2 regions of the Streptomyces sp. SudanB5_2050 genome follow, and region 1 is predicted to be linked to the other one. Evidence: riboswitches for the same ligand, from Rfam matches in the RefSeq annotation. Region 1 holds a riboswitch; the other holds the start of a gene.
The links. Region 1 has a riboswitch for S-adenosylmethionine ahead of thrC (threonine synthase). Riboswitches for the same ligand answer to the same signal wherever they lie in the genome.
Positions count from the first base shown of each region.

Region 2: it holds a riboswitch for S-adenosylmethionine, as region 1 does, so the genes downstream of both, ACFZP7_RS10355 (aminotransferase class V-fold PLP-dependent enzyme) here and thrC (threonine synthase) in region 1, are expected to answer to the same signal.

Region 1 covers NZ_OZ186760.1:3,583,260-3,597,529, reverse strand. The annotation lists gene cdgB (diguanylate cyclase CdgB) at 1-1,114, shown strand, start outside; gene ACFZP7_RS15940 (carbohydrate-binding protein) at 1,234-2,196, shown strand; gene ACFZP7_RS15935 (1-phosphofructokinase family hexose kinase) at 2,270-3,202, opposite strand; gene nagA (N-acetylglucosamine-6-phosphate deacetylase) at 3,334-4,479, opposite strand; gene ACFZP7_RS15925 (ROK family protein) at 4,479-5,441, opposite strand; gene ACFZP7_RS15920 (extracellular solute-binding protein) at 5,643-6,908, shown strand; gene ACFZP7_RS15915 (DUF3263 domain-containing protein) at 6,944-7,168, shown strand; gene otsB (trehalose-phosphatase) at 7,273-8,142, shown strand; gene ACFZP7_RS15905 (trehalose-6-phosphate synthase) at 8,223-9,626, opposite strand; gene ACFZP7_RS15900 (glucosyl-3-phosphoglycerate synthase) at 9,743-10,687, opposite strand; SAM riboswitch class I at 10,837-10,984, shown strand; gene thrC (threonine synthase) at 11,003-12,316, shown strand; gene ACFZP7_RS15890 (MoaD/ThiS family protein) at 12,313-12,588, shown strand; gene ACFZP7_RS15885 (cold-shock protein) at 12,996-13,199, shown strand; gene groL (chaperonin GroEL) at 13,518-14,270, shown strand, end outside.
Region 2 covers NZ_OZ186760.1:2,315,130-2,329,399, forward strand. The annotation lists gene ACFZP7_RS10345 (SLC13 family permease) at 1-66, shown strand, start outside; gene ACFZP7_RS10350 (glycerate kinase) at 78-1,349, shown strand; gene ACFZP7_RS10355 (aminotransferase class V-fold PLP-dependent enzyme) at 1,271-2,656, opposite strand; SAM riboswitch class IV at 2,808-2,924, opposite strand; partial or broken gene trpD (anthranilate phosphoribosyltransferase) at 3,010-4,073, opposite strand; gene ACFZP7_RS10365 (cytochrome bc complex cytochrome b subunit) at 4,205-5,842, opposite strand; gene ACFZP7_RS10370 (ubiquinol-cytochrome c reductase iron-sulfur subunit) at 5,839-6,894, opposite strand; gene ACFZP7_RS10375 (c-type cytochrome) at 6,891-7,700, opposite strand; gene ACFZP7_RS10380 (heme-copper oxidase subunit III) at 7,766-8,386, opposite strand; gene ACFZP7_RS10385 (hypothetical protein) at 8,575-8,976, shown strand; gene ACFZP7_RS10390 (Ig-like domain-containing protein) at 8,986-10,260, opposite strand; gene ACFZP7_RS10395 (cytochrome c oxidase subunit 4) at 10,390-10,788, opposite strand; gene ctaD (cytochrome c oxidase subunit I) at 10,785-12,518, opposite strand; gene coxB (cytochrome c oxidase subunit II) at 12,515-13,474, opposite strand; gene ACFZP7_RS10410 (cysteine desulfurase/sulfurtransferase TusA family protein) at 13,802-14,270, shown strand, end outside.

The sequences.
Region 1 (14,270 bases):
CGCCATCGCGATCAGCAACGCCCGGCTCCGCTCCAACATGCAGCGCGCCCTGGTCCGCCTGGAGCGCGACCAGCAGGCGCTCAGGGCCAGCGAGGAGAGCTTCCGCCAGGCCTTCGAGTACGCCCCCTCCGGCATGGCCATCGCCGAGATGGGCGGCGACCAGCACGGCCGCATCCTGCGCACCAACGACGCCCTGTGCCGCCTGCTGGGCCGCCCCGCCTCCGCGATGCGCCGCTACGCCTTCTCCGATCTCGTCCACCCCGAGGACATCGGCACCCTGCTGCGCACCTCCGCCGAGGGCGGCCGGGCCGAGCTGCGCCTGGGCCGCCGCGACGGCACCTACGTCTGGGTCTCGCTGCGCAACTCCGTCGTCGCCGACGCCGCCGACGGGCCCCGCTTCCTGCTCACCCACGTCGAGGACATAGAGGAACGCAAGCGCCGCGAGCTCCAGCTCGCCCACCGCGCCTCCCACGACTCCCTCACCGGCCTGCCCAACAGCGCCGAGCTGCGCTCCCGGCTCGCCGCCCGGCTGTGCAGGCGCCCGCAGTCGCCGCACGCGGGCGTGGTGGACGCCATGGACGCCGCCTACGGGGACTCCGCCGTCTTCGACTCCGGCGGCCACACCTTCGACTTCGGGGCGGCGGGCGCCGAGCCGTACGGCGCCTACGACCACCATGTGCACGCCGTGGCACCCCCCGACGGCCGCGACGACGGCACCAAGGGGCTCGCGGTCCTCTTCTGCGACCTGGACGGCTTCAAGTCGATCAACGACCGGTTCGGGCACAACGCCGGTGACGCCGTCCTCATCGAGGTCGCCCGCCGGCTCAGCGGCGGTGTGCGCGACGGCGACACCGTGGCCCGGCTCGGCGGCGACGAGTTCGTGATCCTCGCCAACGGGCTCGGCCGGGCCGACGCCCAGGACCTCGCCGTGCGCCTGCGCAACGAGATCATCCAGCCGATCCGGGCCGAGGGACGGGCCGTCCGGGTGGGCGCCAGCTTCGGCATCGGATGGGCCCACTGCGGCATGACGGCGGACGAAGTCCTGAAGTCCGCTGACGAACGGATGTACGTCGAGAAACGATCTCGTCCCAAACAGCACCGACGGGCCGGATGATCACCAGGTCAGAGCGCTGATGCGGTCTGAGTCACCCTTTCGGGTCAGTGCGAGCGGGTAGGCTCGCCCTCTCACGACCCGTACCGCACACGCAACGCATCTGGTTAGGAGACCAAGGGATGACGCCCGGCAACAACGGCGCGAGCACGCCCGAGGACGACGACCCCTTCGGCTACCTCTACGCCGACGGGCAGGCCAACGGGGCCCAGCCGCCGTCCGGTGGCTACGGCTACCCGAACTCGGTCAACCGGGTGCGTCCCGTCGGCACACGGCAGTACGGCGGCCCGGCGCAGGGCCAGGCCGCCCCGCCGCAGCAGGGCGTCTACGGCCAGCCGCAGGGGACGTACGGGCAGCCGAACGCGCACTACGCGGCGCCGGAGACCTTCCCCGGCGGTGGCGGCCCCGGGGCCCCGCAGCAGCCGTCGGGACGCGGCGGGGGCGGCGGACGCCGCGGCCCCAACACCAAGGGCCTGCTGATCGGCGCGGTCGCGGTGGTCGCCGCGGTCGTCGTCGGTATCGCCGTGGCCATGACGAGCAGCAGCTCGGAGGACGACAAGGGCGGCAACGAGGCGGGCGGCGACCCCGCGCCCACCCAGTCCCAGAGCGCCGACCCGAGCCCGTCGGCGAGCGGGAGCGCCGAGGAGGAGGTGGAGCTTCCCTCCATCGAGGCGAAGGCGATGCGGCTGGGCGGCTCGGCCTCCCTCGCCTCCGAGGTGAAGGGCGCCGAGTCGGACGGCGGCGTCTACGTGGCCAACCTCAACCAGCCGGGCGCCTCGGTCACCTGGACCGTGGACGGCATCCCCGAGGACGGGCTCTACACCCTCTTCACCACCTACAGCGCCGCCGGCGAGGACCAGTCGATGACCTTGACGGTCAACGGCAAGCAGTTCGGCAGCAAGCTGAACCTGGGCAACTTCACCGGGGCCGAGGACGGCGACTTCGCCAAGGGCTGGACCAAGACCTACGCCTGGCCCACCCTCAACAAGGGCACCAACACCATCACCCTGTCCTGCGCCGACGGCGACAAGTGCAACGTCCTGCTGGACCAGTTCTCCCTGAAGAAGGGCCAGGTCAAGGACTAGGCCCTGTCGTCACACTCCCGTCTGCCGCGAGGCCCGCCCTCCCGGGCGGACGACGTGAGTGTGACGACAGGACCTAGGCGGCGTCGGCCTCCGCGGTCACCGCGACCCCTCGGCCGAGCAGCTCCTCGTACGCCGCCCGGTCGAACTCGCCCGCCACCGGCGACAGCACCGTCGCCGCGGACAGGGCGACCGCGCGGGCCAGGCGGTCCGGCCAGGGCAGGTGCTCCACCAGCCCGGACAGCAGCCCCGCGACCGCCGAGTCGCCGGCGCCGGTCGGATTGCCGCGCACCTGGGCGGGCGGCGCCGCCCGCCAGCGGCCCTCCGGGGTCTCGGCGAGCAGCCCGGCGGCCCCCAGCGAGGCCACCACCGAGCGGGCGCCGCGGCGCCGGGCCGCCTGCGTGGCCCGCAGCGGCTCGTGCGAACCGGTCAGCTCGGCCAGCTCGTCGGCGTTCGGCTTGATCAGGTCGGGCCGGGCGGCGACTCCCCGGCGCAGCGGCTCCCCGCTGGTGTCCAGCAGCACCGGCACCCCCGCCGCACGGGCGGTGCGCACCAGACCGGCGTAGGCGCCCACCGGCACACCGGGCGGCAGGCTGCCGCACAGCGCCACCGCTGCGGCACCGGCCAGCAGGCCCTCGTACGCCTCCTGGAAGGCGTTCCACTCGGCGGGTGCGACGACGGGGCCGGGTTCGTTGAGCTGGGTGGTGTCGCCGGTGCGCTCGTCGACGACGGCGACGGTGCGCCGGGTGGCGCCCGCCACGGGCACGAGCGCGTCGACCACCCCGGGCACACCGGCGAGCGAGGCGCGCACGGTGGCACCCGTGGAGCCGCCCGCGAATCCGGTGACCGTGACCGGGTGCCCGAGGGCCGCCAGCACCCGGGCCACGTTCAGGCCCTTGCCGCCGGGACGCTCGGTCACCTCGGTCACCCGGTGCGAGGCGTGGGGCCTCAGACCCGGGACGCGGTAGGTGATGTCCAGCGCGGTGTTGAGCGTGACGGTGAGGATCACCGTGCCGACCTCCCCCGATCGTCTGCGGCTGGTGTGCCCGCGGAGCCGTGCTCCACGACACGATCATGCCAAACGGGGGGCGGTCGGCCCAGCCCCCGGATCCGGCCGCCGGGGCCGGATCCGGGGACGGATCAGCCCAGTCGGGGATCGACCACCCAATCGCCCCGGCGCATCACACCCACCACGTCGAACGCGTCGTCCAGCACCACCAGATCGGCGTCCTTGCCGGCCTCCAGGGAGCCGATCCGGTCGTCCAGGCCGAGCAGCCGGGCCGGGTTGGCGGAGATCGCCGCGACGACGTCCCCGACGGGCAGCCCGTCCACCGTCACCGCCCGCTTGAAGGCGCGGTCCAGGGTGAGCGTGGAGCCCGCGATCGAGCCGCCCTCCACCAGCCGGGCCACGCCGTCCGCGACCTCGACCTCCAGCGGGCCGAGCAGATAGCGGCCGTCGCCGAAGCCGGCCGCGTCCATCGCGTCGGTGATGAAGGCGACCCGGGCGGCTCCCGCGTGGTGGAAGGCCAGCTGGAGCGCGGCCGGGTGCAGGTGGGTGCCGTCGTTGATCAGCTCGACGGTGATCCGCTCGTCCTCCAGCAGCGCCGTGATCGGGCCCGGGGCGCGGTGACCGAGCGGCGGCATCGCGTTGAACAGGTGCGTGGCGACCGTGGCGCCCGCGTCGATGGCCTGCACCGTCTGCTCGTACGTCGCGTCCGTGTGCCCGACGGCCGCGATCACGCCGTGCTCGGTGAGCAGCCGTACGGAGTCCAGGCCGCCCGGCAGCTCGGTGGCCAGCGTCATCATCTTCGCGTGGCCGTGCGCGGCGTCGACCAGCTTGCGGACCTCGGCCGGGTCCGGGTCGCGCAGCAGCTGCTCGTCGTGGGCGCCCTTGCGGCACGGGGAGATGAACGGCCCCTCGAAGTGGATGCCGGCGATCTCGCCCTGCTGGGCCAGCTCGGCGAGCATCCCGGCGTGCCGGGCGAGGAAGTCCAGGTCGCCGGTGACGGCGGAGGCGACCACCGTGGTGGTGCCGTGCCGCCGGTGCGTCTCGACGCCCTGGAGGACGTCCTCGGCGGTGCCGCCGGCGAAGGAGGCGCCGCCGCCGCCGTGGTTGTGGAGGTCGACGAAGCCCGGGACCACCCAGTGGCCGGACACGTCGACGACATCCGCCCCGGGGGGAGCCGTGTCCGCGATCCGCGTGCCGTCGACGATCACGCGGCCGTCGTCCACGGTCCCGGTGGGCAGTACCACCCGGGCACCGGCGAGAACCTTGCTTGGGGCCATCAGGTGGTTACCTCCGGAGGAGTCGTGGTCGTGGGGGTGGTGCCGTCCGGGCCGGTACCGTGCGGGCCCGGGCCGTGCGGGTCGGCGCCGAGCAGGTCCCAGGCCAGCAGCCCGGCGCCCAGGCAGCCGGCGGTGTCCCCGAGCGCCGCGGGGACGATCCGGGGCAACTTCTGGAAGGTGACGCGCCGCCGGACGGCGTCCCGCAGCGGTGAGAACAAGGTTTCCCCCGCCTCGGCCAGGCCGCCACCGATGATCAGGACGCGCGGGTCCAGCAGAGTGAGCGCGGTGACCAGTCCGTCGGCGAGCGCGTCCACGGCGTCCTGCCACACGGCGAGCGCCCGCGGGTCCCCCGAGTCGACGGCCTTCGCGCAGTCGGCGGCGTCCGCGTCCGGGTCGCCGCACGCCTCGGCCCACGCCTGGCTGACCGCCGACGCGGACGCGAACCGCTCCAGGCAGCCGCGCTGCCCGCAGGGGCACGGAAGGCCGCCGGGCCGTACGACGACGTGGCCGATCTCCCCGGCGAAGCCGTGGGCGCCCGACTCGACCCGGCCGTCGATGCCGATGGCGCCCGCGATGCCGGTGCCCAGCGGCACGAACAGGAACCGGTCGGCGCCCTTCCCGGCCCCGATCCGCCCCTCGGCGAGCCCGCCGGTGCGCACGTCGTGGCCGAGGGCGACCGGGACGGAGCCGAGCCGCTCGCCGAGCAGCGCCCGCAGGGGTACGTCGCGCCAGCCGAGGTTGGCCGCGTAGACGGCGGTGCCGTGCTCCTCGTCGACGATGCCGGGGACCGCCACGCCCGCGGCGCGGGCGGGCTCGCCGAACCGGTCGACGCCCAGGGCGCGCAGCTCGGCGGCGAAGTCCAGGATGCCCTCGACGACCGCGTCGGGCCCGCGATCGCGGCCGGTGGCCCGGCGGGCCTGGTGCAGCAGCTCGCCCCCCGGCCCCGCCAGGGCGGCCTTCATCCCGGTGCCGCCCACATCGAGGGCGATGACATGTCTCACGGGGACAGTGTGGCCCGTCGACCCGGGAGAGGTCTAGTCCACTGACGTGGTGTAGACCTTAATCCGGTAACCGGACAAGCGCACAAGCGCGAATCCGCGAACGAGTGAAAAGCAGCGCGAGCAGTGCACGACGCGGGTCGTCGGCAGGGTTGGGGAATCAGGGTGCAGCGGCGTAGAACAGGAACGATCGCGGTGGTGTCCGCACTGGGCATGACGGCGGTCCTCGGCGGCTGCGGGCTCACCGGCGATTCCGGCGAGGTGACGCTGAAGCTGGTCGCCGCGGACTACGGCGACAGCAAGGCCAACTCCTCCCAGGGCTACTGGGACGAACTGGCCAAGGCGTACGAGGCCAAGAACCCCGACGTGAACGTCGACGTCACGGTTTACTCCTGGAACGACGTGGACCGGAAGGTCCGCGAGATGGTCGAGGCCGGCGAGGCGCCCGACCTGGCCCAGATCGGCGCCTACTCCGACTACGCGGACCAGGGCCTGCTCTACCGGGCCGACGACGTGCTCTCCATCCCGGTCCAGGCGAACTTCGTCTCCCAGCTCTCCACGGCCGGCCAGGTCAACGGCGCCCAGTACGGTCTGCCCTTCGCGGCCTCCACGCGGGTGCTCTTCTACAACAAGACCCTCTTCGACAAGGCCGGCATCACCCCGCCCAAGAGCTGGGACGACCTCGCCGACGCCGCCGAGGCGCTGGAGGCGGAGGGCGTGAAGTACCCGTACGCGCTGCCGCTGGGCCCCGAGGAGGCGCCGGCCGAGACCATGCAGTGGATGCTGAGCGGCGGGGGCGGCTACACCGACGACGTCGGCACCTACTCCATCGACTCCCCGCAGAACGTCACCACCTTCACCTGGCTGCGGGACGAACTGGTCGCCAAGGGCCTGACCGGCCCCGTCGCCCCCGGCAAGCTCGACCGCGCCGACGCCTTCGCCGCCTTCGCGAACGGCGAGGTCGGCATGCTCAACGGGCACCCCACGCTGATGAAGGCGGCGTCCGACAAGGGCGTGAAGTACGGCATGGTGACGACCCCCGGCGTCGAGGGCGCGAGCAGGAACACCCTCGGGGTCACCGACTGGATGACGGCCTTCAAGAAGAACGGCCACCAGGAGGAGATCGGCGACTTCCTCGACTTCGTCTACAACGACGAGAACGTCCTCGACTTCTCCCGCCGCTACGACCTGCTGCCGGTGACCACCTCCGCCTCCCAGACCATGAGCACGGCCAAGGAGGACCAGGACCTCAAGCCCTTCCTGGACGAGCTGCTGCTCTCCGAGCTGTACCCGGTCGGCAAGACCTCCTGGGCCGCGGTCAGCGCGGACATCAAGAAGCGCATCGGCCAGGCCGTCGCCCCCGGCGCCAGCCCCAAGGAGGTCCTCGGCCAGATCCAGGCCACGGCGATGCGGGCGGGCAGCGCGGAGTAGGGCCGGTGTCGGCGGCGGGCGGTACGGTGCCGTACATGGAGCTGGGACGCAGGGAGCTGGACATCCTCGCGCTGGAACGCCGGAGCTTCTCCGGCCCCGGCGCGAAGGAGCGGACGATCCGCGAGGAGCTGGGCCTGGCCCCCGTCCGCTACTACCAGCTCCTCAACGCCCTCCTGGACGACCCCCGCGCCCTGGCCGCCGACCCGGTGACCGTGAACCGGCTGCGCCGGGTGCGGGAGTCGCGCCGCTCGGAGCGGTGAGGGCGGCGCACGCGGTGACGGTGCCGAGGGGGCGGTGAGGCGGTCGCGGTGCCGAGGTCGCGGTGATGAGGTTCCCTTCCGCCGGAGCGGGATAGGTTCGCCGTATGGGCAGCCACCAGGAAACCATCCGTGACGACTCCCCGGACCACCTGCCGACCCCCGCGACGGCGGCCGGGCGCCAAGGGCTCGACGCCCTGCTCGCCGACCCCGGCCGCGCGGTGGTCGCCCTCGACTTCGACGGCACGCTGGCCCCCATCGTCGCCGACCCCGACCGGGCCCGCGCCCACCCGGACGCCGTACCGGCCCTCGCGGCCCTCGCCCCGAAGGTCGCCGCCGTCACGGTGATCACCGGCCGGCCGGCCGAGGTCGCCGTCCGCAACGGAGGCTTCGCGGACGTCCCCGGCCTCGACCACCTCGTCGTCCTCGGCCACTACGGCGCCGAACGCTGGGACGCCGCGACCGGCGTCCTCACCACCCCCGACCCGCACCCCGGGGTCGCCGTCGTCCGTGCCGAGCTGCCCGGCCTCCTGGAGCGGTCCGGCGCGGGAGAGGGCGTCCGGACCGAGGACAAGGGCCACGCGGTCGCCGTCCACACCCGCCGCGCCCCCGACCCCCGGGCCGCCTTCGACGCCCTGCGCGCCCCGCTGACCGACCTGGCCGCCCGCAGCGGCCTGATCGTCGAACCCGGCCGCATGGTCCTGGAACTGCGCCCGCCCGGCATGGACAAGGGCGCCGCCCTCCGGGACCACGTCCGCGAACTGGGCGCGGGCGCCGTCCTCTACGCCGGCGACGACCTCGGCGACCTCCCCGCCTTCGGCGCCGTCGACACTCTCCGCGCCGAGGGCACCCCCGGCCTCCTGGTCTGCAGCGGCAGCGACGAGGTCCCGGACCTGCGCGAACGTGCCGACGTGGTGGTCGACGGCCCGGAGGGAGTGGTGCGCCTCCTGCGCGCCCTGGCGGCCCGCCTCACGTAAGCCGCCTCCTGCGGCCTGCGGCGGGGGAGGCACGTGTGGGCGCGGGCCGCACCCCGTGACGCGGGGTGCGGCCCCCTCGCTCAGTCCCGCAACGCCCTCAGCTGCTCGAGGAACCACTGCCCCGGCGGCAGGGCGGTCCCCGCCGCGGCCAGCCGCTTCGACCGCTCGGCCCGCTCCCCGGCCCCCACCGACAACGCCTCGTGCAGAGCCTCCGCCGTCCCGGAGACGTCGTACGGATTCACCACCACCGAGTCCTCGCCCAGCTCCTCGTACGCGCCCGCCTCCCGCGACAGCACCAGCACGCACCCCTCGTCGGAGACGACCGGCACCTCCTTCGCGACGAGGTTCATCCCGTCCCGGACGGGGTTGACCAGCGCCACGTCCGCCAGCCGGTACGCCGCGAGCGACCGCGCGAAGTCGTCCTTCACGTGCAGCACGACCGGGGTCCACCCCGCCGTACCGAACTCCTCGTTGATCGACTCCGCCACCCGCTGCACCTCGGCGGTGTAGTCCCGGTACACGGCGAGGTCCTGCCGCGACGGGTAGGCGAACGCGACGTGCACGACCCGCTCCCGCCACTCCGGCCGCCCCGCCAGCAGTTCCCGGTAGGCCAGCAGCCCCCGCACGATGTTCTTGGACAGCTCGGTCCGGTCCACCCGCACGATGGTGCGGCGCGCCCCGCCCTCGGGCGCCGTGCCGATCTCCTCGCGCAGCGCGGCCATCCGCTCGTCCACGTCGGCCCGGTGCGACCGCTCCCGCAGGAAGTCCGCGTCCGCTCCCAGCCCGTGCACCCCGATCCGGGTGTCGCCGACCCCGCCCACCAGCGCGTCACAGCACGCGGTGAACGCGTCCGCCCAGCGCCGGGTGAGGAACCCCAGCCGGTCCGCGCCCAGCATCCCCCGCAGCACCTGCTCGGCGATGTCGTCGGGCAGCAGCCGGAAGTAGTCGACCGGCGCCCAGGGCGTGTGCGAGAAGTGGCCGATCCGCAGGTCCGGCCGCAGCTCGCGGAGCATCCCCGGCACCAGCGTCAGGTGGTAGTCCTGCACGATCGCGACCGCGCCCTCGGCGGCCTCCTCGGCCAGCGCCTCGGCGAAGGCCCGGTTGTACTTCTCGTAGGAGGCCCACTGCAGCCGGAACTCCGCGTCGAAGACCGGCTCCAGCGGTGTCTGGTACAGCATGTGGTGCACGAACCACAGCACCGAGTTCGCGATCCCGTTGTACGCGTCCGCGTGCACGTCGGCCGGCACGTCCAGCATCCGCACGCCGTCCTCGCCGACCCCGCGCCGCACCGCCTCGCGGTCGCCGTCCCCCAGCGCGGAGCACACCCACAGCGCCCCCGCGTCCGGCCCGATGGCCGACAGTCCGGAGACCAGCCCGCCCCCGCCCCGTTTGGCGTCGAGCGAACCGTCCTCCCGCACCTCGTACGAGACAGGCCCCCGATTGGAGGCGACCAGCACCTGAGCAGCACCGAAGCTTGCAGCCATACGCCTCAACCTAGCCCGGCCCCGAAAACCTCAAACGTGCCCACCGACCACTTCGGCGCCGATTCGGTCACACCCGGCGCCGGCCGGACGGCGTCGTCGGTCGAGGTGTCCCGGCGTCACGCGACCCGTCGGGTCGCGTACTCCGCTATCTGGATCATCGGAGGGCGTTCCTCCGTGTCCACGGAGTACGTGCGCGGCTCGAAGCCCTCGGCGCCGCGTTCGAACTGGGTGAGGGTGGGGCGGACCAGGTGGCCGCGGGCCAGTCGGAGCTGGGCGGTGCGGTAGATGGCGGCGGACATGCGGCCCAGTGCCTGGCCGTCCTGGTGCCGGTGTCTGCGGACGCCGACGTCGACCTGGGCGAGGGCGTCCAGGCCCACCAGGTGCAGGGCGTCGACCAGCATCCCCAGCTCGACGCCGTAGCCGACGGGGAAGGGGAGCCGTTCGAGCAGGGAGCGGCGGGCCGCGTACTCGCCGCCGAGCGGCTGGACGAAGCCGGCCAGCCGCGGCCAGTGCATGTTGAGCAGCGGGCGGGCCATCAGCTCCGTGACCCGGCCGCCCTGACCGGGGGCCGCGCCGAGCGGACGGTCGTACATGGCCTTGACCAGGTGCACGTCCGGGTCGGTGAGGAGCGGGCCCACGATGCCGGAGACGAAGTCGGCGCGGAACTCGCGCAGGTCGGCGTCGACGAAGCAGACGATGTCGCCGCCGGTGACCAGCAGCGAGCGCCACAGCACCTCGCCCTTGCCCGGTACCGCGGGGACGCGCGGCAGGATCGCGTCCCGGTGCACGACCCGGGCGCCGGCCGCCGCGGCCACCGCCGACGTGCGGTCCCGCGAGCCGGAGTCCACCACCAGCAGTTCGTCGACGAGCGCGACCCGCTCCATCAGCTCCCGGCGGATCACCGAGACGATCTCGCCGACGGTCTCCTCCTCGTCGAGGGCGGGCAGCACCACGCTGACCGTCTGGCCGCCGGCCTGCTTGGCGGCCAGGAGCTGCTGGAGGGGCCGGTCCGTCACGGACCAGGAGCGTGCGGCCAGCCAGCGCTCGACTTCATCCAGCACGGTCAAAGGCTCCCTCTGTGATCCATCTCGCGGTTCGGACGACTATCTCAACAGTCATGGCCGTCGGTTACAGTCTTGAACAACGCGGGTGACCATCGCATGCCGGGGTCGCCGCGTGACCTGCGACCAACAGATCAACAACTGAACACCGCTCATCCAGAGGGGCAGAGGGATACGGCCCGATGAAGCCCCGGCAACCCTCCAGTCGGTTCTTGTCACACGGACGTGGCGAGGCTCCCGGCTAGGGAAGGTGCCAAATCCGTCTCACGGCGAGATGCGTCGTGAGGAAGATGAGGAGAAAGGGCCTCGCCTCACATGGCTGTGCAGACTGTCGAAAGCACCACCGACACCACCGCTCCCACCCCCTCCGCCGCCTCCCCGGTCGACCTCGGTCCCGCCGCGGCGCTCTCCTGCCGCGAATGCGGTCACCGCGTGCCGCTCGGCCCGGTCTTCGCCTGCGAGGAGTGTTTCGGCCCGCTGGAGATCGCCTACGACTTCTCCTCGTACGACGCCGAGGAGCTGCGGAAGCGGATCGAGGCGGGCCCCGCGAACATCTGGCGCTACGCGCCGCTGCTGCCCGTCCCCGCCGACGTGGCGACCAAGCCGAACATCAACCCGGGCTGGACCAAGCTGGTCAAGGCCGACAACCTCGCCCGCGAGCTGGGTGTCGAGGCCGGCAAGCTCTTCGTCAAGGACGACTCCGGCAACCCGACGCACTCCTTCAAGGACCGCGTCGTCGCCCAGGCCCTGGAGGCCGCCCGCGCCTTCGGCTTCACCACCCTCTCCTGCTCCTCCACCGGCAACCTGGCCGGCGCCGTCGGCGCCGCCGCCGCCCGCGCCGGCTTCCGCTCCTGCGTGTTCATCCCGCACGACCTGGAGCAGGGCAAGGTCGTCATGGCCGCCGTCTACGGCGGTGAGCTGGTCGGCATCGAGGGCAACTACGACGACGTGAACCGCTTCTGCTCCGAACTGATCGGCGACCCGGCCGGCGAGGGCTGGGGCTTCGTCAACGTCAACCTGCGGCCGTACTACGCGGAGGGCTCCAAGACCCTCGCCTACGAGATCTGCGAGCAGCTCGGCTGGAAGCTGCCCGACCAGATCGTCGTCCCGATCGCGTCCGGCTCCCAGCTCACGAAGATCGACAAGGGTCTGCAGGAGCTGATCAAGCTCGGGCTGGTCGAGGACAAGCCGTACAAGATCTTCGGCGCCCAGGCCGAGGGCTGCTCGCCGGTGTCCACCGCGTACAAGGCCGGGCACGACGTCGTACGCCCGCAGAAGCCGGACACCATCGCCAAGTCGCTGGCGATCGGCAACCCGGCGGACGGGCCGTACGTCCTCGACATCGCGCGCCGCACGGGCGGTGCGGTGGAGGACGTGACCGACGAGCAGGTCGTCGACGCCATCAAGCTGCTCGCCCGCACCGAGGGCATCTTCGCGGAGACCGCCGGCGGCGTGACGGTGGGCGTGACCAGGAAGCTCGTCGAGAGCGGCCTGCTCGACCCGTCGAAGACGACCGTCGTCCTCAACACCGGCGACGGCCTCAAGACCCTCGACGCGGTGGCCGGCACCGGCCTCACCGCCACCATCCGACCCAACCTGGACTCCTTCCGAGAGGCTGGCCTCGCATGAGCGTGACCGTTCGTATCCCGACCATCCTGCGCACCTACACGGGCGGGCAGGCCGAGGTCAGCGCCGACGGCGCCAACCTCGGCGAGGTCATCGCCGACCTGGAGAAGAACCACACCGGCATCGCCGCCCGCGTCCTGGACGACCAGGGCAAGCTGCGCCGCTTCGTCAACGTCTACGTCAACGACGACGACGTCCGCTTCGAGCAGGGCCTGGAGACCGCGACGCCGGACGGCGCGGGCGTCTCCATCATCCCGGCGGTCGCCGGCGGCTGACACGCCTCGTAGTGCCCATTGCCCCCTCCGTGAGAGAAACGGAGGGGGCAATTCCATGTGATTGAGCGCGGTAGAGTTGGGGAACGCGCTCCCGATCGACAGATCCGGATCCCTGAATTCCTGCTTTGCGTCCGACAAGATGCAGCCAAAGTGTGAGCGTATTTCGCGGCTTTTGTGCCCTTTGCGTCACCCGACTTGACCCGAATTCAGGCGAAAGTTCGCCATATTCCGGGCCGGGTGCGTCCAGATTTCTCGTCCGATTGACCTGTTGCAGACGGCAGTTGGACAGATACATTCAGCCGCGGTCGACGCGTTCCGGCGCACGCCCCCAGTCGTTGGGGGGTGAGGTCTGACCCGGGTCCGCGAAGTGTGGATCTGTGCAAGGGCCAGTAATAGGGGAGTTAGGCATGGCTCAGGGCACCGTCAAGTGGTTCAACGCGGAGAAGGGGTACGGCTTCATCGCGGTCGACGGTGGTGCGGATGTTTTCGTCCACTACAGCGCGATCCAGATGGACGGTTACCGCACCCTCGAAGAAGGCCAGCGGGTCGAGTTCGAGATCTCGCAGGGTCAGAAGGGCCCGCAGGCCGACATGGTCCGCCTCAGCGCCTGAGACGTTCGGCCACCGCAAGCGAACGGTTCTTCTCCGAAGGGCCCGCACCCCAGCCGGGGTGCGGGCCCTTCGGCCTGCCCGTCCCTTGTTCGCGGGTGGCTGACCGAGGGGTCGGATCCCCCGGAGGCGCTTGCACTCGATGGGGGCGAGTGCTAATCATTGGCGTTAGCACTCTGAAGGTGAGAGTGACAACGAAGGACCGGGTCGGTGAGGCCCGCGGGCCGGGTGGGGAAGGAACCACGAGGCCGGCGAGCCGTCCGTCGCGGGCGCGGGCGCGGTCCGAAGGAATCACCCCCAGTCCTGGAGGGACCACTTCACATGGCCAAGATCATCGCGTTCGACGAGGAGGCGCGGCGCGGCCTCGAGCGCGGCATGAACCAGCTCGCGGACGCCGTCAAGGTGACGCTCGGCCCCAAGGGCCGCAACGTCGTCCTCGAGAAGAAGTGGGGCGCGCCCACGATCACCAACGACGGCGTCTCCATCGCCAAGGAGATCGAGCTCGAGGACCCGTACGAGAAGATCGGCGCCGAGCTGGTCAAGGAAGTCGCCAAGAAGACGGACGACGTCGCCGGTGACGGTACGACCACGGCGACCGTTCTCGCCCAGGCCCTGGTCAAGGAAGGTCTGCGCAACGTCGCGGCCGGCGCCAACCCGATGGCCCTGAAGCGCGGTATCGAGAAGGCCGTCGAGGCCGTCTCCGCCGCCCTGCTGGAGCAGGCGAAGGACGTCGAGACCAAGGAGCAGATCGCCTCCACGGCCTCCATCTCCGCCGCCGACACCCAGATCGGCGAGCTGATCGCCGAGGCCATGGACAAGGTCGGCAAGGAAGGCGTCATCACCGTCGAGGAGTCCCAGACCTTCGGTCTGGAGCTGGAGCTCACCGAGGGTATGCGCTTCGACAAGGGCTACATCTCGGCGTACTTCGCCACCGACATGGAGCGTATGGAGGCCGTCCTCGACGACCCGTACATCCTGATCGCCAACTCCAAGATCTCCAACGTCAAGGACCTGCTCCCGCTCCTGGAGAAGGTCATGCAGTCGGGCAAGCCGCTGCTGATCATCGCCGAGGAC
Region 2 (14,270 bases), 1.3 Mb from region 1:
GCCGCGCTCGTGCTGTTCTTCGCCGCCGCGGTCTGGCCGCTGCTCGGCGTACCCGTGACCCGTTGAAGGAGCCCGACATGTCTTCCACGTCCTCAATGTCCTCGGTCCCCTCCCTGCTCGGCCGGGTCGCCGTGGCCCCCAGCGGCTTTAAGGAGTCGCTGTCCGCCCAGGCCGCCGCCGACGCCATCGCGGCCGGTGTCCGCCGCGTCCTGCCGGACGCCGAGATCGACCGCATCCCGCTCGTGGACGGCGGCGAGGGCACCGCCCGCGCGCTGGCCGCCGCGACCGACGGGCGGCTGGTCGCGCTGGCCGCCACCGGCCCGGTCGGCGAGCCCGTCGGCACCCACTTCGCGCTGCTCGGCGACGGGGACACCGCGGTGGTGGAGATGGCGGCCGTCGCGGGTCTGTCCCTGGTCCCCCGCGCCCTGCGCGACCCGGGCGCCACCACCACGTACGGCGTCGGCGAGCTGATCCGCGCCGCGCTGGACACCGGCGCCCGGCGCATCCTGGTGGGCTGCGGCGACTCCGGTACGTCCGACGGGGGCGCGGGGGCGCTCCAGGCGCTCGGCGCCCGGCTGCTGGACGCGGACGGCTTCGAACTCCCCCGCGGCGGACGGGAACTGGTCCGCCTCGCCCGCGTCGACCCGGCGGGCCTGGACCCCCGGCTGAGGAAGGTGGAACTGCTGGTCGCGTGCAACCCCTTCAACGTGCTGTGCGGGGAGCGGGGCGTGGCGCGGGTGTTCGGTCCGCAGAAGGGGGCGACGCCCGCGCAGGTCGAGGAGTTGTCGGCCGGTCTGGAGAACTGGGCGCGCGTCCTCACCCGCGACCTCGGCGTCGTCGGCGCCGATCTGCGCACCGGCCCCGGCACCGGCGCCTCCGGCGGGCTGGGCGCGGGGCTGGCCGCCGTCGGGGCCCGGCTGCTGCCCCGCTTCGACGTCCTGCTCGACCACCTGGACCTGGACGCCCGCCTGGCCCGCGCCGACCTGGTGCTCACCGCCGAGGGCGCCCTCGACCACCAGACGCCGCGCGGCAAGGTCCCGGCCGAGGTCGCCCGGCGCGCCAAGCTGCACGGCCGTCCCGTCCTCGCCCTGGCCGGCACGCTGGGCGAGGGCGCGCACGAGGTCCCCGGGGTGGACGCCTTCCACGGCATCATGCCGGCGCCGATGGCCCTCGCGGACGCCCTCGTGCGCGCCGCCGAACTCCTCACGGACGCCACCGAGCGGGCGCTGCGGATGGTCCTGCTGGGCTCGCGGCTGCCGGGCCGGCCGGGTCAGCCGGCTGCGGTGCCCGCGGTGGTGCCGGCGGCGGCGGACGTGTCGGGCACGCAACGCCCGTCCTCGGTGCGGTAGTTCCACCGGGCGCCGTCGCTCACCAGCTCCTTGACGGCGGCCACGAAACGCTCGACGTGCTCGTCCGGGGTGCCCGCGCCGAAGCTGACGCGGATGGCGTTGAGGGACCTCTCGCCGGGCGCGGCCTCCGGGGCACCGCACTCGCCCTGCGTCCCCGGGTCGCTGCCGAGCAGGGTGCGCACCAGCGGGTGGGCGCAGAACAGGCCGTCGCGCACACCGATCCCGTACTCGGCGGAGAGCGCGGCGGCGAAGTGGGAGCTGTTCCAGCCGTCGACGACGAAGGAGAGCACGCCGACGCGCGGGGCGTCGTCGCCGAAGAGGGACAGGACCCGCACCTCGGGCACCTCGGCGAGCCCTTCCCGTACCTTCCCGATCAGGTACTCCTCGCGGGCGACCAGGGTGTCGAAGCCGGCCTCGGTGAGCGCCTTGCAGGCCGAGGCGATCGCGTAGGCGCCGATGACGTTGGGCGAGCCCGCCTCGTGCCGGGCGGCGCTGTCGTGCCAGCGCACGTCCACACCGCCGTCCGCGCGCCGGGAGACGCTGCGGCTGGCGCCGCCGCCCGCGAGGTACGGCTCGGCCTCGCGCAGCCAGTCGGCGCGGCCGGCGAGCACGCCGGAGCCGAAGGGGGCGTAGAGCTTGTGCCCGGAGAAGGCGACCCAGTCCACGTCCAGGTCGCTCACCGAGACCGGGTGGTGCGGGGCGAGCTGGGCGGCGTCCAGCACGATCCGGGCACCGTGGGCGTGTGCGGCGGCGGCCAGTTCGCGCACCGGCCACAGTTCACCGGTGACGTTGGAGGCGCCGGTGACGCAGACCAGGGCCGGGCCGTACGGCTCCCGGGCGGCGAGGGCGCGCTCCAGGGTCTCGACGGCCTGCGCGGGGGTGCGCGGGGCGTCCAGGTACGTCACGTCCGCGTCGCGCCAGGGCAGCAGCGAGGCGTGGTGCTCGGTCTCGAAGACGAAGACCCGGCAGCCGGCCGGGAGCGCGCGGGCGAGGAGGTTCAGGGAGTCGGTGGTGGACCGGGTGAAGACCACCTGGTCGCCGTCCCGGCAGTCCAGGAACTCGGCGACGGTCCGGCGGGCGTTCTCGAACAGGTCGGTCGACAGCTGCGAGAGGTACCCGGCCCCGCGGTGCACGCTGCCGTAGTACGGGGCGTAGGCCGCCACGTCGTCCCAGACCCGCTGGAGGGCGGGCGCGCTGGCGGCGTAGTCGAGCGCGGCGTAGGTGACCTCCCCGCCGGTGACGAGCGGGACGGTGACATCCCGGCCGAGAACGGGCAGCGGGGTGGCGACAGCGGTGGGCACGGACATGGCGGACTCCCGTGAAAGAGCAGCGCGCGGCAGGGCGCTGTGAAAGAAAGAAAGGAAGGGGATGTGCGGAGGCGGGGCTCTGCGGCCCTATCGCATTCGCTGATTCACGGGAGACTCCCTCGAACGACCCAGGACCCCTGGTTTCGCGAGGGGTCCGCGCTTGCCGTGGACCTTGCTGTCCACGACCTGGTCTTCACCCGGGGCACCCCGCCACGGACGGAGGGTTGCCGGACAGTCGGCCGGGGCCTCATGACTGTCACTCATGACCTGTCGAAAAACCTAGGGGAAGTGATCGGCGTCCCGCAACCCGAGTCCGGATCGCGGGACGCACGTCACACGGGACGGTGGGCGGGTCAGGCGTGGGTCGCCGCCACCCAGCGCTCCAGGGCCTGCCTGGCGGCGCCGGAGTCGATCGACTCGGCGGCCCGGTCCATACCGGCGCGGATCTGCTCGGTGAGCGACCCGGCACCGGGCTCCAGGGCCACCAGCGCCGCCGCGGAGTTCAGCAGCACCGCGTCCCGCACCGGGCCCGTCTCCCCGGCCAGCAGCCGACGGGCGACATCGGCGTTGTAGGAGGCGTCGGCGCCGCGCAGGGCCTCGACCGGGACGAGTTCGAGGCCGACGTCCCGCGGGTCGAAGGTCTCCTCGGTCACCCGGCCGTCCCGCACCACCCAGACCCGGGAGGTGGAGGTGGTGGTCAGCTCGTCCAGGCCGTCGTCGCCGCGGAAGACCAGGGAGGAGTGGCCGCGCTCGGCGAAGACACCGGCGATGATCGGCGCCATCCGGGCGTGCGCCACGCCGATCGCCTGGGCCTTCACCCTGGCCGGGTTGGTCAGCGGTCCCAGGAAGTTGAACACCGTGCGGATGCCCAGCTGGCCGCGGGCGGCCGCCACGTGGCGCAGCGCGGGGTGGAACTTCACGGCGAAGCAGAAGGTGATGCCGCCTCCTCGGCGACCTCCGCGACCCGCTTCGGCGTCAGCTCCAGATTGACGCCGAGCTTCTCCAGGACGTCGGAGGCCCCGGACGCCGAGGAGGCGGCCCGGTTGCCGTGCTTGACGACCTTGGCGCCGGTGCCGGCCACGACGATCGCCGACATGGTGGAGATGTTGACGGTCTTGGCGCCGTCGCCGCCGGTGCCGACGATGTCGACCGTCTCCCCCGGCACCTCGATCACGTTGGCGTGCGCGTACATGGTGCGGACGAGACCGGAGATCTCCTCGACGGTCTCCCCCTTGAAGCGGAGCCCGACCGCGAAGCCGGCGATCTGCGCGTCGGTCGCCTCGCCGCGCATGATCACGTCCAGCGCCCAGGCGGTCTCGTCGGCGGTCAGGTCGCGGCCGTCCGCCAGCCCGTTCAGCAGGGCGGGCCAGGAGCGGCCCGCCGCGGTGTCGCCTCCAGCGGGGGTCAAAGCGCTCATGAGCCGCTCCTGAATCGTGTGCGTGGCGGAAAGAAGGTGTGCTCCCACCCTATCCAGCGCCGGGCACGGCGAAGGGCCCCGTCCGCGGAACGGACGGGGCCCTTCGACCGTGGTGTGGCGACGCTGGAGGGTCAGTGGTGGCCGTGGCCGCTCGTGATCTCCTTGTACTCCTCGACGGTCGGCTTCGGAATCTGCGACTCCTCGCCGTAGTACGACTTGCTGAGCTTGGCGCGCAGCTTCTCGGTGCGCTTCACCTTGCGCTCCACGCCGTTCTCGTCGACCGTCGGACCGATCTCGACCGGCTTGTACTGCTCGTGCGCCGTGAGCGTGTGCAGCTGCTCCTGGCTGAGCGGCTCGTGCACCTCGATGAACTCACCGTGCGGCAGGCGCTTGATGATGCCGGACTCGCGCCCGTGCAGCACCTTCTCCTTGTCCCGGCGCTGGAGGCCGAGGCAGATCCGCTTGGTGATCACGAAGGCGATGACCGGGCCGACGAAGAACCCGATGCGCACGAACCAGGTGACCGCGTTGATCGACAGGTGGAAGTGCGTGGCGACGATGTCGTTGCCACCACCGATCAGCATGATCATGTACGCGGTGACCCAGGCGACGCCGAAGGCGGTACGGGTCGGGGCGTTGCGCGGGCGGTCCAGGATGTGGTGCTCGCGCTTGTCCCCGGTCACCCACGACTCGATGAACGGGTAGAGGGCGATGATCGCCAGGAAGAGACCGAAGATCACCAGCGGGACGAACACACCGAGGACCAGGGTGTGACCCCAGAAGTTGATCTCCCAGCCCGGCATGGCGCGGACCAGACCCTCGGCGAAGCCCATGTACCAGTCGGGCTGGGCGCCCGTGGACACCTGGTCCGGCCGGTAGGGGCCGATGCTCCAGATCGGGTTGACCGAGGCGATGCCGGCGATGGCCGCGATGACACCGAAGACCAGGAAGAAGAAGCCTCCGGCCTTGGCCATGTACACCGGCAGCAGCGGCATGCCGACCACGTTCTTGTTGGTCTTGCCGGGACCCGCGAACTGCGTGTGCTTGTGGTAGAAGACCAGGATCAGGTGGCCGACCACCAGACCGAGCATGATGCCCGGCAGCAGCAGGATGTGGATCGAGTAGAACCGGGCGACGAAGTCGGTCCCGGGGAACTCCCCGCCGAACAGGAACATCGAGATGTACGTGCCGACGATCGGCACGGACAGGATCGCGCCCTGCGTGAAGCGGACACCGGTGCCGGAGAGCAGGTCGTCCGGGAGCGAGTAGCCGGTGAAACCGGTGAACATGCCGAGGACGAACAGCAGGAAGCCGAACAGCCAGTTGATCTCACGCGGCTTGCGGAACGCGCCGGTGAAGAAGACGCGCATCATGTGCACGAACATGCCGGCGAGGAAGATGATCGCCGCCCAGTGGTGGATCTGCCGGATCAGCAGACCGCCGCGCACGTCGAAGCTGATGTCGAGCGTCGACTTGTACGCCTCACTCATCAGCTGTCCCTGCATCGGGATGTAGCTGCCGTGGTACTCCACCTCGTTCATCGACGGGTGGAAGAACAGCGTCAGGTACACACCCGTGAGGATGATGATGATGAAGCTGTAGAGGCAGATCTCACCGAGCATGAAGGACCAGTGGTCCGGGAAGATCTTGCGCATGTTGGCCTTGGCCAGGGAGTAGATCCCGAGCCGGCCGTCGGCCCAGTCGGCGACACGTTCGCCGGCCGGGGCCTTCCCGCGAGAGCGGGGTGCTTCGTTGGCTGCAGTACTCATCCGCGCTCCCAGAATGCAGGACCGACGGGCTCCTCGAAGTCACTGAGGGCCTCGAGGTAGCCCTCGTCGTTCACGCCGATGCGCAGCTGCGGCAGGGCGTGACCGGCGGGACCGAAGATCACCCGGGCACCGTCGGCGAGGTCGAAGGTGGACTGGTGGCAGGGGCACAGAGCGTGGTGCGTCTGCTGCTCGTACAGCGAGATCGGGCAACCGACGTGGGTGCAGATCTTCGAGTACGCCACGATGCCCTCGTGGGACCACTCGAGCTCCCGCTTGTCCTTGATGGCCTCCGGCTCCAGCCGGATGATCATCAGGGCCGCCTTGGCGATCTCGTTCTGGAAGCCGTGGTCGTGCTCCTCCAGGCCCTCGGGCTTGGCGAAGGTGAGGGAACCGACCGCGATGTCCGACGGACGCATCGGCTCGTTCGTGTTCATGTTGACGAGCAGCTTGCCCTTGGACCACAGCGTGTGGCGCAGCTTGGTCCCGGGCAGCGGACCGAGGTCGCGCAGCAGGACGACGCCGGAGAGCGGCACCAGCGTGAGCGCGCCCAGCATCGTGTTGCGGATCAGCTTGCGCCGGCCGATCACCGACTCCTTGGCGCCCTGCTTGAAGTCCGCGTGGACCTTGGCACGGACCTCGGGAGACGCCTCGATCGGGTGGCGCTCGTCGGCGACCTCCTCGTCGGACATCAGGGTGCGCGCCCAGTGGACGGCGCCCGCGCCGATGGTGAAGAGCGCCACGCCCAGCGTCAGGCCGAGCGCGAGGTTCATCGCGTTGATGTGCCCGAGCGGCCAGACGTAGATCGACTTGTCGTGCGGGATCGCGACGAACGAGGCGATGAAGCCGATGGTGGCCAGCATCGACACCGTGAACAGCAGGGCGACCGTGCGCTCGGACCGCTTGGCGGCCCGCTCGTCGATGTCCTGGATCCGGTGCTCGTGGGGCGGAAGCCCCGGGTCGGCGAACGGGTTCTTCTCGTCGGCCGGCTTCGGCACGTGGGTGCCGCCCTGCTCAGCGGGCAGGTTCTCTTCTGGAATGTCTTGGCTACTCATGACTTCTTGGCCTTTGCGGTGCGAGCGGCGACCCACACGGCGACGGCGATGCAGGCGCCGAGGCCGAAGATCCAGCCGAAGAGGCCCTCACTGACCGGGCCCAGGCCGCCCAGCGAGAGACCGCCGGGGTCCACGGTGTCGTCGCCGTTGACCGCGTCCAGGTAGGCGATGATGTCCTTCTTGTTCTGCTCCGACAGCGTGGTGTCGGGGAAGGAGGGCATGTTCTGCGGGCCGGTCTGCATGGCCTCGTAGATGTGCTTGGGGTCGACATCCTCGAGGGTGGGCGCGTACTTGCCGTGCGTCAGCGCGCCGCCCTTGCCGGTGAAGTTGTGGCACTGCGCGCAGTTGGTGCGGAACAGCTCGCCACCCTTGGCGGTGTCCGCGCCCTCCGGGCCGTACTTCTCCTCCGACGGGACGGCCGGACCGGCACCCAGCGAGGCGACGTAGGCCGCCAGCTGGTCGATCTCCGCCTGGGAGTAGATGACCTTCTTGCGCGGGACCTGCGCGCCCGGCTGCTGGGCCGGCATACGGCCGGTGCCCACCTGGAAGTCGACGGCCGCGGCGCCCACGCCGACCAGGCTCGGACCGTCGGTGGTGCCCTGACCTCCGGTGCCGTGGCAGCTGGCACAGCCGACGGCGTAGAGCTTCTTGCCCTCTTCGATGGCGAGGGACTGGGCGGTTTCATCGGCCTGCGCCTTGTCCGCGGGTGCGAACGCGGCGTACAGCCCCCCTGTGCATGCCAGCGCGAGGAGTAGGACGACGAGCGCCGCCAGCGGGTGGCGTCGTCGTGCGGAGAGCTTTTTCACGGATTACCCCGGTGTCAGGATCTTCTGCGTCGATGCTTCTGGTATTGCGCGGGTGCGTGCCGCGACTACTTGATCATGTAGATCGTGGCGAAGAGGCCGATCCAGACGACATCGACGAAGTGCCAGTAGTAGGACACGACGATGGCGGCGGTCGCCTGCTCGTGAGTGAACCTCCGGGCCGCGTAGGTGCGGCCGAGGACCAGCAGGAAGGCGATGAGGCCGCCCGTCACGTGCAGTCCGTGGAAGCCGGTGGTCAGGTAGAACACCGAGCCGTACGGGTCCGACGAGAGCGAGAGGCCCTCGTGCTTGACCAGCTCGGTGTACTCGAACACCTGACCGCCGATGAAGATCGCACCCATCACGAAGGTGACGATGAACCACATCCGGAGCTTCTTCACGTCCCCGCGCTCGGCCGCGAACACGCCGAGCTGGCAGGTGAGGGAGGAGAGCACCAGGATCGTGGTGTTCGTCGCGGAGAACGGGAAGTTCAGCGCGTCGGCCTTCTCGGACCAGAAGTCCGGGCCGGTCACCGATCGCAGGGTGAAGTACATCGCGAAGAGGGCCGCGAAGAACATCAGCTCGGAACTCAACCAGATGATGGTTCCGACGCTGGTGAGGTTCGGCCGGTTGACCGACGGGTGCGCGTGCCCGGTTTCTACTGTCGTTGCTGTCGCCACGACCGACATTATGTCGGTCGCTTATCCCGCCCTCACCCCGGGGGGTGCCGTTCGGTGTGTTCCCCCCGTCTGTACTGCCCGGATGGCCCATCGAACGGACCGTCGAAGCCGTGTCCGAACCAGTGTTGACGGGCAGTGGGAGGGAGTAGCATCCGCCGCGACGGGCTACGACTGTTTCACTGCGTATCGGAGGAAGCATGCAGCCGACCGCCACGGTGCTGGTCTACAGCGACGACTCCAACACCCGCGAGCAGGTGCGGCTGGCGACCGGTCGCCGGCCCGCCCCGGACGTGCCCGTGGTCGAGTTCGTGGAGTGCGCGACCCCGGCCGCCGTGATCAAGGAGCTGGACAAGGGCGGCATCGACGTCTGCGTGCTGGACGGCGAGGCCGTGCCCATGGGCGGCATGGGGCTGTGCCGGCAGATCAAGGACGAGGTGTTCCGGTGCCCGCCGGTGCTGTTGCTCATCGCGCGGCCCCAGGACGCGTGGCTGGCCACGTGGAGCCGGGCGGAGGCGGCTGTGGCGCTGCCGGTGGAGCCCGTCGAGTTCGCCGGTGCGCTGGCTTCCCTGCTGCGGCAGAAGAGGCTGCAGAGCGCGTAGGAGGGCCGGTCACACCACCGTGGGCCGCAGCCTCGCCGCGTCCTGGTCGGCGGTGCCTCCCGCGCCGCCCGTGAGGGCGCTCCCGGTGGTCCACTTGGCCCAGTCCAGGTTCCAGTCGCCGAAGCCGTTGCCGAAGGGTTCCATCGTCTCGCCGTCGGAGTTCACGACCTCGACGAGGTCGCCCTCCTGGACGGCGCCGAAGAACCACTCCGCGTTGGCGGTGCTCATCCCGACGCAGCCGTGGCTGACGTTGGCGGAGCCCTGGGAGCCGACCGACCAGGGGGCGGCGTGCACGTACTCGCCGCTCCAGGTGACCCGGGTGGCGAAGTAGACGGGCAGGTCGTACGACTCCGAGGAGCCCTCGGCGATGCCGACGGTGCTGCTGCGCATGCGTACGAAGGGTTCCTTGCCCAGGACGACCTTGACGCCGTTGCGGGTCTCGAAGCCGGGCTTCCCGGTGGTCACGGGGATCTGCCTGACCTCCTCGCCGTCCTTGAAGAGGGTCAGCGTGTGGGCGGCGGCGTCGGTGACGGCGACGACCCGGTCGTCCGTGGTGATGGTCAGGGGCTCGGCCTTGCCGCCCCACAACCGGTCGCCGATCTTGATGCCGGACAGGGCGCTGGTGACCTGGACGGTGGCGTGGGCGGGCCAGTACTCCTTGGGCCGGTAGTGGAGCTTCTTGTCGTCCACCCAGTGCCAGGCGCCCTCCACGGCGGGCGTGGAGCGCACCTTCAGGGCGCGTTCCACTATGGCCCGCTGGGCCGGGTCCGCGACCGGCTGGCTGAGTTCCGCGGTGACCGGCTGGCCGACGCCGTACGCGCCCGCCTTCGGGCCGAAGGCCACGTCCAGGGTCTTCTTCGCGCTGGGCATGCCGGTCTCGAAGGTGAGGACCTTGCGGCCGGGCGCGCCGTCGCCGTCCTCGGTGCTCACCCGGACCGTGTAGCGGGCGCCTGCGGCCAGCGGGGAGGTGCTGTGCCAGCGGGCCCCGTCGGCGGAGAGTTCGCCCGCCACGTAGCGGCCTGCCGCGTCCACGGCCGTGACGTCCGTGATCCGGCCGTCCGCGCCCTCGGCGACGACCTCCAGGGGTTTGTCCGGATCGGCCTTCTTCCCGGCGTCCGTGGGGCCGTTGAAGGAGATCTGGCCGGCCGCGTCGTACGGCGCGGCGGACAGCGGGTGGTCGTCGCCGCCGGTGCAGGCGGTGACGCTCGCGCCGAGGGCGATCACCAGCAGGGTGCAGCCGACGACCGTACGCCCCCGCGCCTGGAAGTGAACCGTGTTGCTCATGTCCTCACGCTAGGGAGCAACGTCAACGGCGGCACGGTGGGTAACCCGGACGAGTGAGAAGGCTGGGGCAGACGAAGGGGCCCGGACGCTCCTGACGGAGTGTCCGGGCCCCTCGGCGCGCGGCGCGTGCTACTGGGTGCGGTTCTCACCGCGGTAGTACTCGAAGACCCAGCCGAACAGGCCGATGAGGATGATCGGGGCGGAGAAGTACATCAGCCACCAGCCGATCGCGATGCTCAGGAAGGCGAACGCCCCGCCGATGCCGAGCGCCAGCGGCTGCCAGCTGTGCGGGCTGAAGAACCCGATCTCGCCGGCGTCGTCCGCGACGTCCGCTTCCTTGTTGTCCTGGGCACCGGCGTCCACCCGCCTGGCCGTGAAGGCCAGGTAGAAGCCGATCATGATGGCCAGACCGAAGGCCAGGAAGAGGGCCGTGGTGCCGGCCGGCTCCTTCGACCAGTAGCCGTAGACGATCGCGACGGCCAGGATGAAGACGCTCAGCCAGATGAAGAGCTTGCCCTGGATCTTCACTTGCCGGCCTCCTTGCCACCGGCGAGGGTCTTCTCGCCGTGACCGACGTTCTCGAGCTGGTCGATCGCCGAGACCTCCGGGTGGTGCAGGTCGAAGGCGGGGGATTCACTGCGGATGCGCGGCAGGGTGAGGAAGTTGTGCCGCGGCGGCGGGCAGGAGGTCGCCCACTCCAGCGAACGGCCGTAGCCCCACGGGTCGTCCACGTTGACCGGCTTGCCGTACTTGGCCGTCTTCCAGATGTTGTAGAAGAACGGCAGCAGGGACATGCCGAGCAGGAACGAGCTGATCGTCGAGATCGTGTTCAGCGCGGTGAAGCCGTCGGCCGCCAGGTAGTCGGCGTACCGGCGCGGCATGCCCTCGGCGCCCAGCCAGTGCTGGACCAGGAAGGTGCCGTGGAAGCCGATGAACAGCGTCCAGAACGTGATCTTGCCCAGGCGCTCGTCCAGCAGCTTGCCGGTGAACTTCGGCCACCAGAAGTGGAAGCCGGCGAACATCGCGAACACCACGGTGCCGAACACCACGTAGTGGAAGTGCGCCACCACGAAGTACGAGTCCGAGACGTGGAAGTCCAGCGGCGGCGAGGCCAGGATGACACCGGTCAGACCACCGAAGAGGAAGGTGATCAGGAAGCCGGTGGACCACAGCATCGGTGTCTCGAAGCTGAGCGATCCCTTCCACATGGTGCCGATCCAGTTGAAGAACTTCACACCGGTCGGAACCGCGATCAGGAAGGTCATGAAGGAGAAGAACGGCAGCAGCACGCCGCCCGTGACGTACATGTGGTGGGCCCACACGGTCACCGACAGACCCGCGATCGCGATCGTCGCCGCGATCAGACCCATGTAGCCGAAGATCGGCTTCCGGGAGAAGACCGGGATGATCTCACTGACGATGCCGAAGAACGGCAGCGCGATGATGTACACCTCTGGGTGTCCGAAGAACCAGAAGAGGTGTTGCCACAGCAGTGCTCCGCCGTTGGCCGAGTCGAAGATGTGCGCACCGAACTTGCGGTCCGCCTCCAGCGCGAACAGGGCCGCGGCCAGGACCGGGAAGGCCAGCAGGACCAGCACACCGGTCAGCAGCACGTTCCAGGTGAAGATCGGCATGCGGAACATGGTCATGCCCGGCGCGCGCATGCAGATGATCGTGGTGATGAAGTTGACCGAGCCGAGGATGGTGCCGAAGCCGGAGAAGGCCAGACCCATGATCCACAGGTCACCGCCGATGCCCGGCGAGTGCACCGCGTCGGACAGCGGCGAGTAGGCGAACCAGCCGAAGTCGGCCGCGCCCTGCGGGGTGAGGAAGCCACCGACCGCGATGAGCGAGCCGAACAGGTACAGCCAGTAGGCGAACATGTTCAGCCGCGGGAAGGCCACGTCCGGCGCGCCGATCTGCAGCGGCATGATCCAGTTCGCGAAGCCGGAGAACAGCGGCGTCGCGAACATCAGCAGCATGATCGTGCCGTGCATCGTGAACGCCTGGTTGAACTGCTCGTTCGACATGATCTGCAGGCCCGGACGGGCCAGCTCGGCGCGCATGAAGAGCGCCATCACGCCGCCGATCACGAAGAACGCGAAGGACGTGACCAGGTACAGCGTGCCGATCGTCTTGTGGTCGGTGGTCGTCAGCCACTTCACCACGATCTCGCCACGCCTCTGGCGCCGGACCGGCAGCTCGTCCTGGTAGTGGGACCCTGCCGCGGCACCCTGGGGTTCGTTGAGGATGCTCACAGGTTGTTCGTCTCCCGGTTCTTCTCGTGGCTCGTCTGCGCGATGCCGGCGGGAACGTAACCGGTCTGCCCCTTCTTCGCGAGGTCCTGGAGGTGCTGCTCGTAGCGCTCCGGGGAGACGACCTTCACGTTGAACAGCATCCGGGAGTGGTCCACGCCGCACAGCTCGGCGCACTTGCCCAGGAAGGTGCCCTCCTTGTTGGGGGTCACCTCGAAGGCGTTGGTGTGGCCCGGGATGACGTCCTGCTTCATGAGGAACGGCACCACCCAGAAGGAGTGGATGACGTCACGCGAGGTCAGGACGAAGCGGACCTTCTTGCCCTTGGGGAGCCAGAGGGTCGGGCCGGGGTTGTTGGTCTGCGGGTTCCGCGTCCCCGGGACACCGCAGTCGTAGGCGCCGCCGGCGTTCGCGGGGAAGTCCTCCTTGAACCGGTCCGGGATGGCGGCCAGCTCCTTGGAGGTCTTGGCGTCGCCGGAGGAACCCTCGACGTTCTCGACGTAGTTGAAGCACCAGCTCCACTGGAAGCCGACCACGTTGACCGTGACGTCGGGCTTCTTCTCGAGGCTCATGAGCTCGGACTCGTCACGCGCGGTGAAGTAGAACAGCACCGAGACGATGACGAGCGGGACGATGGTGTAAAGCGCCTCGATGGGCAGGTTGTACCTGTTCTGCGGAGGAACCTCGACCTTGGTGCGGCTGCGCCGGTGGAAGAAGCAACTCCACAGGATCAGGCCCCACACCAGCACGCCGGTGGCCAGCGCGGCTGCCCAGGAGCCCTGCCACAGGGAGAGGATCCGCGGAGCCTCTTCCGTGGTTGGGGTGGGCATGCCGAGGCGGGGGAAGTCCTCGTATGTGCAACCGGTGGCGGTCGCCAGGACCAGGCCCGCGGTCAGTGCCTGCAGCAGCTTCCGCCGCATCGGGCGCCGCGGCGAGCGGTCGGAGCCGTTGGGACTCACGTAGCGCCTTCCCGAGAGTCTCGCCCGCGCTGTTCGGCTGCGGCCTTCTCGCTGGTCGGTCGCCGCCCTGCGTCGGGCAGGGGTTTGATGTTTATGCGGACCAAACCCTAGCCGACGCTCTCCGAGGGGTCGCGGGGAGGGTGGCATACGCGCCGGGGGGCACCCTGAAAGGGTGGGACGGGGCGCCTGCGAGGGGCAGGAGCTGGGGGTTCGTCGGCGGCTGACGGTGCGTCGTGGTCGCTCGCGCCCACGCGGCGAAGCCGCATATCGAGCACGGCGCAGCGCCCCTCGGCGGCACGTGCCCGCCGGACGTCATAGCGTTGCCGTGTGGCCTACTTCGACGCTGCTTCCGCCGCTCCCCTCCATCCCGTCGCCCGCCAGGCGCTGTTGGCCTCCCTCGACGAAGGGTGGGCCGATCCCGCGCGGCTGTACCGGGAGGGGCGGCGGGCGCGGCTGTTGCTCGACGCCGCCCGGGAGGCGGCCGCGGAGGCCGTGGGGTGCCGGGCGGACGAATTGGTGTTCACCCCTTCGGGGACGCAGGCGGTCCATTCGGGGGTCGCCGGGGCGCTGGCCGGGCGTCGCCGGGTCGGATCCCACCTGATCGTGTCAGCGGTCGAACACTCCTCCGTACTGCACGCGGCCGAGGCGCACGAGGCCGGCGGCGGAACGGTCACGCGGGTGCCCGTGGACCGGACGGGGGCGGTGGACCCGGCGGCGTACGCGCGGACCCTGCGCGGGGACACCGCGCTGGCCTGCCTCCAGTCGGCCAACCACGAGGTGGGCACCGAGCAGCCGG